3 regions of the Halomonas sp. MES3-P3E genome follow, and region 3 is predicted to be linked to each of the others. Evidence: riboswitches for the same ligand, from Rfam matches in the RefSeq annotation. Region 3 holds a riboswitch; each other region holds the start of a gene.

Region 1 (3,240 bases), on a different contig from region 3:
AGCGCTTGCAGCACACCCTGGGCGCGCATTAAATAGCGCTCTCCTGCTTCCGTGAGATGCAGGCGACGCGTAGTGCGCTGTATCAGTCGCGCCCCGAGTGCCTTCTCCAGTGCCATGACCTGACGCGACACGCGGGTACGCGAAATATCGAGTGCTTCAGCTGCCCGGGTATAGCTACCCAGCTCGGCGACTCGCACGAAAGCAACGATATGCTCTATTTGGTTCATGACGCAGCAGCGACCTGAAAGGCGCGTGCCGCCTGGAAAGGATCGGGTTGGCCGCAAATGGCTGAAATCACCGCTAATCCGTTCGCTCCCGCCCGCTGCACACTAATGGCATGCTCAGCTTTCAACCCACCAATCGCCACGCTGGGCAGTGGGCACGCTTTGACCAGCGAAGCCAAGCCGCCAAAGCCGATAGGCTGGGCGTGGTCCTGTTTGCTCACTGTTGCAAACACGGGCCCAATGCCAACGTAATCAATTAACGCCATGGGCGCCGCTTGGAGCTGAGCGAGGGTATTGATCGACAGGCCAATAATCGCCTGTTCACCTAGCGCTCGGCGTGCTTCCTGAACAGCGGCATCGCTCTGACCGACATGCAGGCCATCTGCCTGACTCTCTAGCGCTACCTGTAAACGGTCGTTAATGATGAGCGGCACCCCGGTGCCTGCCAGCAGTGCTTTTAGCCGCTTGGCCTGAGTAACCATCTGTTCATCGCTGGCATGCTTATCGCGTAGCTGCACGATGGTCACACCACCTCTTACCGCTGCTTCAACCGTCTGCTCTAGGCCATAATCGTCGCAAAGCGCAGTGTCGGTCACCAAATAAAGCGATAGATCATACGGCATGGAGTGACTCCAACTGAGTATGAGCAGAGAGGTCGTCAGGGGTAAGTTGATAAAGCGCATCCAGCAGAGCGACTTGGAAACTGCCTGGGCCCTGAGCAGTACTGCCCGCCCGCTCGCCAGCGACGGCAAAGCAGCCTAGCGCCGCGGCGGTGGCTTCCAGCGGGGCTTCACGGTTGGCCGCAACAAAGGCGGTGACCAGTGCGCTAAGGCCGCAGCCTAACGTTGTGACACGGGGCATTAAGGGGTGGCCACCGTTAATACGATAGTGCTGTGTGCCATTCGTCACCCAGTCGCTTTCACCGGTCATCGCGACAACGCAGCCATGTTTTTGCGCTAGCGCTATCGCTGCGTCTATGGCTTGGTCGGCGGCAGCTGTCGAGTCCACGCCGCGGCCTTGGTTGGCTAACCCATTAAGCGCCAGAATTTCAGAGGCATTGCCACGAATCACGCTAGGCTTTAACGCGAGTAACCGCGTGCACAGCGATTGTCGATAGCGGGTCGCGCCAACGGCGACAGGATCTAATACCCAGGGAATCGAGTGCTGGCTGGCGGTGGCCGCTGCGGTCAACATCGCGTCCGCCCAGTGGGCAGAGATGGTACCAATGTTGATCGACAGCCCGGCAGAAATAGCGGTGAACTCTGCCACTTCCTCTGGAGCATGCAGCATTGCGGGTGACGCGCCCGTGGCTAGCAACAGGTTGGCCGTGCTGTTCATGGCGACATAATTGGTCATGCAATGGACTAACGGTGTCACTGCGCGCAGCGTTGCAAGGTAATCGCCAAGCGGAGGTAGGGTCATAGCATCCTCCCGGCGGGGAGGTGGTAAGCGGTACCATGACTCCCTACGCCGGTGTTATCCGGTTCAGGTTCAAAGGGTGCGTCTCAGCCCAACCGTAACGGAGGGCGCCCCTGTCGAGCGCTTACTATCCTTGCCTGGAGTAGCCCTGTAAACCCCTGGATACAGACGATGGCAATCTAACGAAACGAAATACGCGTGCCGTAGGTGAGCATCTCGTCAGGCGTTATGGCTTTCCCCTCTATCCCAATCATTTCGTCACCGCACTGGTCAGCGAAGGTCAGCACGCCGTGGGTCAAGCCAAGTTGGCCTAAGGTATCGCGGATTTCACCCGTGCCGAGAAAAGTACTGACGTGCCCTTTGTTATCACTGAGGTCAGACACGCCGTTAGCGTGATGAAAGCGCACTCTGTAAATCCCATCCATCGACTCCACTTCAACAATGGGCGAAAAGCCGTTGTGAAGCGCATTGGAAAGTTGCTTGAGGGTTAAGTGATCACCCAGCGTCATATCAATCGCAGTCATAAAAACCTCCTGAAGGACGCCCTCAATCAGGGGCATCGATCATGTGGCGGGAACTTCTTTTGTAAATCTTATGGATAATAAGTGTAGGGTTTTTGTTTAGGATTGCTAGTGCGCTTACCGGTGCCCCGATACGACACTGCCTACGTGCTTGTAAGGGCTAGCATTCTGGCAATAAAGCCCCCATGGTAAGCGGTATGTGAGGCTCAATAGAGTCAATGAACAGTATTAGCGACAGGAGAGCGTGATGAGTTTTCAAGGTGAGCAGCATCCTGGTGTCGTCGATACACCGCCTCAAACCCAAGGATTCCGTTTAAACCACACCATGCTGCGGGTCAAAGACCCCGAGCGGGCGCTGGCGTTCTACTCAAAAGTGTTTGGCATGCAGGTACTGCGGCGGCTGGATTTCGAGGAGATGCAGTTCTCGCTCTACTTTTTAGCCAACGTGGAGCCGAGCGACAGCGTGCCGGAAGAGACTGACGCGCGTACCGTATGGACGTTTAGCCAGAAGGGGCTGTTGGAATTGACCCACAACTGGGGGACTGAAAACCAGGAAGATTTCGCCTATCACGATGGCAATGCCGAGCCCCAGGGCTTTGGGCACATCTGCTTTAACGTGCCGGATTTGGCAGCGGCACAGGCATGGTTTGACGAGCACGACGTCACCTTCGTAAAACGCGCTGATCAGGGCAAAATGAAGGATGTTATCTTCGTTAAGGACCCGGATGGCTACTGGATCGAAGTAATTCAGGCAGACCTGATGGCGGGTAAAAGCGACGCATGAGGCACGCCAATGGCTGAACTACTGTTCCGGCTGCGCCACGTTACCGACGAAGAGGCCATGGAAGTGCGTGACCTGTTGGCCGACCATGGCTTTGATACCTATGAAACCCAGGCGGGCTTTTTCCGCCTGGGGGTCGATGCTATCTGGCTACGTAATCCACATCAGCATGATGCGGCTATCGCCGCGCTAGACGCCTATCAGGCGGAGCGCCTTGACCGCGTCCAGCGTGAGCATCAAGCAGCGGTTGAGCGGGGCGACGCGGAAACATTGTGGCATCGCTTGGCCGCTCACC
Region 2 (3,240 bases), on a different contig from region 3:
AGTTGCATATACTGCAAAATCGCTAACAAAATCTTCGTTAGCTAGAAAGCTGGTTTCAGAGCTAAATTGTTGACTCCATCTTTTAACATCAAAAATAAATATTGACACCTTGTCGCTAGGCTTTGCTTTCAAAGGAGCGCCTTTGAAAGCAAAGAATGCTGCCACATAACCAGACAACGTCCAATCTAACAATGGCGTAGGAAAACCATGATGCTGTAACTTGCCCAGAAAGGTTAAATATTCCACATTATCTTGAAAGTTAACGGGCGCATCAAAAGCAGCAAATTGATAATTGACATCTTTCATTATTTTATCAAAATAATGAGAAAGTGATATCCCCTTTAGCTCTGAATTTCGGTGAAATGATGTTTTCAATTTCCACGAGACTTCACTTTGCCCACGATAATAATATCGTTGCCCTATACGAGTAGCTTCAGCAATCCACTTTTTATAATTCTCCCAGTTTTTTTCCATTCTATATCTCTAATCTAAAGGTTCGACCGATTCATAAAGCATAACGAGAAGCGCATCGTCGGACTTTAGTACGTCCGCATGGCGCGACTTAATTATGCAAACCTTTTATATAAAAGCCATAGCCCCCAGAACCCTCTGGATATAACATAAAAAAGAATACCGAAGGCAACTACACTCAAGTCAAAAGGAGCCACTTCTAAGTTCCCCCAAACCTCTATCATCTTTCTATTAAGCTCCTGACTCCTCTCTATTCCTTCTTGATCAAAACCAGGAGGAATAGAACTAGTCTGTTCTATTTGTGTCTTTAATAAAAACTGCATTACCGGGGCTAGAACCGAGGTTCCGTATGCAAGATAAAGAGAAAAAGCTAAAGCAAGAACATCAGCTATTGTCCTAAAGATTTTTTTTTCGACCATCCAGCCAATTCTAACAAGTTAGGAAAATATTCTGCCGTAAAAACGTTAACAAGCAAAAAACTAAAGCCAGGAAAAAAAGTAAACTTTTGACGCCAATTCATTTTGGAAGGTGAAAAGGTGTACGATTATCAAGGTGTGCAAACATGCTTCTATGAAATTCTTGCTCGGACTATTCATTACGTTCTCTCGTCCAAATTCATCTCTTCCTGCATAACAGGGATTCTAAGCCCCACTGCATGATATCGATGAACGAAAGGGCATATTGATTGAGACTAAACAGCTACCAAAATTAACTCTACCCCATTGATTCTACAGGTAGCAAAGAAAATTTCGGCAGTCCATCCAAAACAAATGTCCTTAGGTGGTTCTCCAACCCCACAACAAGCCCTTGCATCCACCCCACCCACCTCCTACACTCCACCAACGAACAGCTTGACGGGGTGCCGGTGATATCCGGCTGAGATGGCGCAGGGTGAGCTTTTGGCTACCGAGCGCTGGTCCCGCTGAACCTGATCCGGCTAATGTGCTGCGGCTTTCATAAGTTCGCTGCACGGGTACCGGCGTAGGGATCAAGCGATGGCCATGGCTAGCTCTCACGATTGCACGCCACCTCTCTGCGCCATTTTCTCGATCTTTCCCGCCTGCCCTCCGGATCATTACTACCGGAGGCAACATGGGCTACCGCTTTACTGATCTCACCACCGCCTGCCAGGACGATTGGCGCGCCTATATTGAGCACGATTTTGTGCGCCAACTAGGCACCGCCACGCTGCCTGAAGCGTCGTTTCGCCACTATTTAAAGCAGGACTACCTGTTTTTGATCCACTTCGCCCGCGCCTACGCGCTGGCTGCCTATAAAAGCCCCACCCTCGCCGATCTTCGCCAAGCCCACGAAGGCTTAAAAGCCATTGTCGATGTGGAGCTGGGTCTGCACGTGGGCTTTTGCCAGGAGTGGGGGATTTCCGAGCAAGAACTGGAGGAGCTTCCCGAAGCCCGCGCAACGCTTGCCTACACCCGATACGTATTGGATACCGGCAACCGAGGCGACTTGCTTGATTTGCATGTGGCGCTGGCTCCCTGTCTGGTCGGCTACGGCGAAATCGCCAACTGGCTCAACGCCCAGCCTACCACCCTGCGCGGCACACAAAACCCTTATGACGCCTGGATTGCCATGTACGAAGGCGAGGAGTTTCAGGCCGCCATGCAGGCGGAGCTTGAATGGCTGAATGCCCGCCTTGCCGACGTTACTCCCGCCCGCTTTGCCGAACTGAGCAAGATCTTCCGCGATGCCACTCGCCTGGAAATCGACTTCTGGCAGATGGGCCTAGAGCTAATAGATGAAGACCTCAGACATTAATGACTAACAACTAAAAGGAACCTACCAATGAGCAAAACAAGCCATTTTCTAGCCGAAACCGCCGAGGTCGATGCCGCCGCCATTCAGCCGCTGCCCGGCTCACGGAAGGTGTACATCGAAGGCTCCCAGCCGGATATCCGTGTGCCGTTTCGGGAGATCACCCTGTCACCGACCAAAACCACCGGCATCGATGAAGAGAACCCGCCGCTGCTGGTATACGACACCTCCGGCCCTTACACCGACCCCGATGCCCAAATTGATCTACGCCGTGGCTTACCGGAGCTACGTCGTGCCTGGATCGAAGCGCGGGACGACACCGAATTTCTATCAGGCCTTACGTCTGAGTACGGCAACCGCCGCGCCAACGACCCCACTCTTGCCCAGCTGCGCTTTGATTTAACCCGCACCCCGCGCAGGGCTAAAGTGGGCCAAAACGTGACCCAACTGCACTACGCCCGCCAGGGCATTATCACCCCGGAAATGGAGTTTATTGCCCTGCGCGAAAACCAGCGTCGCCAAACGCTGGGTACCGCTGAAGTTGAGCGGATTCTGGGCCACCAGCATAAAGGCCAGAGCTTTGGCGCCAGCTTGCCGGAGGAGATCACCCCAGAGTTCGTGCGCGAAGAAGTGGCCCGCGGGCGGGCGATTATCCCCAACAACATCAACCACCCTGAAAGCGAGCCGATGATCATTGGCCGCAACTTTCTGGTCAAGATCAACGGCAACTTGGGTAACTCGGCGGTAACGTCTTCCATTGAGGAGGAAGTGGATAAGATGACCTGGGGTATCCGCTGGGGCGCGGATACCATTATGGATCTCTCCACCGGGCAGAACATCCACGAAACCCGCGAGTGGATTCTGCGCAACTCGCCGGTGCCGATTGGTACGGTGCCTATCTATCAGGCGCTGGAGAAGGTCAATGGCGTGGCCGAAGACCTCACCTGGGAAGTCTTCCGCGATACGCTGATCGAGCAGGCCGAACAGGGTGTGGAC
Region 3 (3,240 bases):
GAGGTTTAATATCAATCGCGCAGAGGGATCCCAACGCAAGTCCATTGGAGGTGCACAGCGGAATACCCGCATAAAAGCGAATCCCATTCGGGGCGGTCACATGGGGGTTTTGCGCAAAGCGAGGGTCCTTGCGTGCATCTTCAACAATTAACGGCTCTGAGGCCGTCACTGTATAAGCGCAAAAAGCCACATCTCGACCTGTCTCGCGGGTTTCCACGCCCACGCGCGACTTAATCCACTGACGCTCAGCATCAATCAACGTGATCGTTGAGATAGGCACATTCAGTAACTGGGCAACCAACCTGGTGACGCGGTCAAACGCCGGTTCATCCGGGGTATCTAATAGTTCAAGCTCATAAAGAGCGGCTAACCGCGCCTCTTCATTAGATGCTGTGGGGTAGCTCATTGTCATGTCACCCATTCAGGGAGGTGTAGGTCTACCAGCATATCGCGACCAGCACTTTCCTGCTTACTGCTTATTGTTTTGACTCATACTCGCGAGCAACACACTAACCAGCGTAGAGGCGACTATCGCACCGACAAACGGCCCCAGCGTAGGAATACTGCCCGGGAAACTGGCAGCTATCACTCCCGCGATGAGACTGCCCTGACTGAACCACCCTGGAATAATGGCGCCCAGCAATCCTGCAACACCTCCCGCAACAGCCGAAAAAGGGGTCATGCGTTGCCACAGACCTAGCAGCACAGGCACCACAATGGCGGCACACAGTAAGTCAGCAATCAGGAACAGCCGCAGTACTGACAACCCCTGCAAAGCAATCACTACCACCGGTATCATCAATCCAATCGTGACCCAACGGGCAGCGGCAATGGAAACACCCCGCCGTTCGCTGCGCGACACCACCAGGGAAGCGATACCATTTTGTAACGTATCAACACTGGAGGCTACCAAAGTGACTGCCAGCACTAAAGCGGGGAGTGTCAGCCAAGCTGGGGCCCCCGTTAACAGAGCGAAAAACGGCATCGGCGGCTCGCCAAGGGGGACCCCACTCATTGTCGCCAGCATGCCCAAACCACCAATTAGCATCACGACTACGACGGTCATACCGCCGCCTAGCCAAGCGCCACGGCCCAGGCTTTGATCGTCCCTTGCCGCCCAAACACGCTGCCAATACCCCTGGTGGAAAAGGTTCGCTGCGGTGACGGCGATGACCAGCGTTAACGCAACGCTCAGCGCGCTGGTAACGGGGATGGAAGGCAGCGTTGCCTCGCTAGGCATTGTGGGTAGGCGCCATAACGTAACGCTACCCACCGCCAACAGAAGCGCTAGCAACAGCCATGCCTGCCACCGGTCCGTGGCAAGGCTGGCGCGCAAACCGCCAACCGCCGTATACACCAGAGTGGTGAGGGCAACGCCAATAATCACCAGCGCGGGCGGCACATCTGACAATAGCGCTGTGATGGCCCCTATGGCGGTGAGCTCCGCTGCCAGGAAGCAGGCCATATAGCCAACCGACACTAACGTTACCCAGCGCCGCACGCCTGGGCCATAGCACGCTTCTGCAAACTCGGCGATGCTGCGCCCTTCCGGCAACGCACGGCGAATTTTTGGCCCGTAGAGCCCTAACACAATAAACGGCAGTGCCGACCCGAGCGCATAACCTGCTAATGCGAGGGGGCCAACAAAGGCACCAATTTCGGGCGGGGCAAAGAGTATCCACGCCCCCATGCCGGAGGCAAGAAAGGAGAGACCAAGGGTTGAAGCTGTTTGTGAGTTGCGAGCCGTCACATAATCATCAACGGGGCCATCCACCCAGCGAGCCCGTAGACCTAAATAAGCAAAGCAGCACAGCGCCGCGCCAAGCACGGCTGACGTCAGATATAGCATGTCGCACTTCCTCCGCCGGTACGAACCGGATCAGGTTCCAGGGTCTGCGCAGCGCGCATTCTCAGCCCTTGCAAGCAGGGCTCCCCTGGCGACAGTGAATGAAGACGGTATCGTCAACCAAAAACGCGTCTTAGTAAAGTTTAAGGTGTGTTGGCAGCCTCTGCGCGGGGCACTCGCCCCATCAAATAGAACTCCGCATTGGGCGGCGTACCCGCCAGGGTGACCAATCGATTCGACAGACCAAAAAACGCCGCGATGGCGCCTATATCCCAGCAGTCCTCTTGGCTAAAGCCTTCTTGCCGCAGGCGCGTGCGCCACTCATCGGTCATTTCACCGACATCAATGGCACAATGCATGGCAAAGTCGAGCATGACGCAGTGGCGCTCACTAATCGGTGCCACGCGATGGTTGATGGCGACCTGATCCGCAAGCAGCGGGTCTTTGCTGTATATGCGCACCAGTGCCCCATGCGCCACCACGCAATACAAGCAGCGATTGCGCGCACTGGTAGCGACCACAATCATCTCTTTCTCGGCTTTAGTGAGCGTGTCAGATTCACGCTCCATTAGCGCATCATGGTAGGCAAAGAAAGCACGAAACTCAGCAGGACGATGGGCCAACATTAAAAATACATTAGGCACAAACCCTGCCTTTTCCTGGACGGCCAAAATAGTATGGCGAATATCGTCGGGCAGATCATCTAACGTTTCTGGTACATTAAAACGGCTTAATGGAGCAGACATAATCACCTCTTTATTGTTAAGTTTAACCATCTCATAAAAACGACTTAGCCTTTACGTAACAAAACGCTAACTTAAGTGACTTTTAATTAGCGGCCCTGCTCGCCATACTGATGTAACGACCTGCAATAAAACGCGCATAACGCTTAATAATCAGTTCGTTCAAAGGGACACTGACATGAGCCATAACGAAGCAAAAGAACACATCTCCGGTCGTCTAAACGAACTGTTTTCTGACCCCTACCAAGCGTTTGAAAATGATACGGATGAGCGCCAGCTACATATTCGGATCATGCTGCATATGTTACTGGCCCGCCCCATGACGCGGGGCCAAATGACCTTGAGAGTCATTCATGGCTGGGAAAATGGTGGGTTTGAGCCCGACGATCTTCAGCATGTCGACTACACCCTCAGTAACGTTTCTGACTTCAAACGAGCAGTGCAGGATTTTGAACACGCCTCCAAGCACAACACACCTTTACCTGCTGACCAAACCGCCATTCTAGCTGCCCCGCTAGCCGATGCGATTGCAGAGGCCAGAGCAGAAGGTCAAGACCTCGCCAACGGCATTAGTCATACACCAGCGCGCTGGCCAGCGTTTGAGGGCGGCTTGGCACTCTATACGCTGTTTAAAATGTACCACCGCCTGAT

What was found. Region 3 has a riboswitch for thiamine pyrophosphate ahead of CXF87_RS04545 (sodium:solute symporter). Riboswitches for the same ligand answer to the same signal wherever they lie in the genome.
Region 1: it holds a riboswitch for thiamine pyrophosphate, as region 3 does, so the genes downstream of both, thiM (hydroxyethylthiazole kinase) here and CXF87_RS04545 (sodium:solute symporter) in region 3, are expected to answer to the same signal.
Region 2: it holds a riboswitch for thiamine pyrophosphate, as region 3 does, so the genes downstream of both, tenA (thiaminase II) here and CXF87_RS04545 (sodium:solute symporter) in region 3, are expected to answer to the same signal.

What each region holds. Positions count from the first base shown of each region.
Region 1 is NZ_PJBT01000184.1:76,479-79,718, reverse strand. It holds gene CXF87_RS14500 (LysR family transcriptional regulator) at 1-227, opposite strand, end outside; gene thiE (thiamine phosphate synthase) at 224-847, opposite strand; gene thiM (hydroxyethylthiazole kinase) at 837-1,646, opposite strand; TPP riboswitch at 1,670-1,768, opposite strand; gene CXF87_RS14485 (hypothetical protein) at 1,823-2,167, opposite strand; gene gloA (lactoylglutathione lyase) at 2,412-2,948, shown strand; gene CXF87_RS14475 (DUF6164 family protein) at 2,958-3,240, shown strand, end outside.
Region 2 is NZ_PJBT01000020.1:77,796-81,035, reverse strand. It holds gene CXF87_RS06210 (FRG domain-containing protein) at 1-474, opposite strand, end outside; gene CXF87_RS06205 (hypothetical protein) at 567-890, opposite strand; TPP riboswitch at 1,317-1,476, shown strand; gene tenA (thiaminase II) at 1,564-2,247, shown strand; gene thiC (phosphomethylpyrimidine synthase ThiC) at 2,275-3,240, shown strand, end outside.
Region 3 is NZ_PJBT01000015.1:61,693-64,932, forward strand. It holds gene CXF87_RS04540 (sensor domain-containing diguanylate cyclase) at 1-406, opposite strand, end outside; gene CXF87_RS04545 (sodium:solute symporter) at 470-1,849, opposite strand; TPP riboswitch at 1,839-1,946, opposite strand; gene CXF87_RS04550 (peroxidase-related enzyme) at 1,990-2,592, opposite strand; gene CXF87_RS04555 (hypothetical protein) at 2,768-3,240, shown strand, end outside.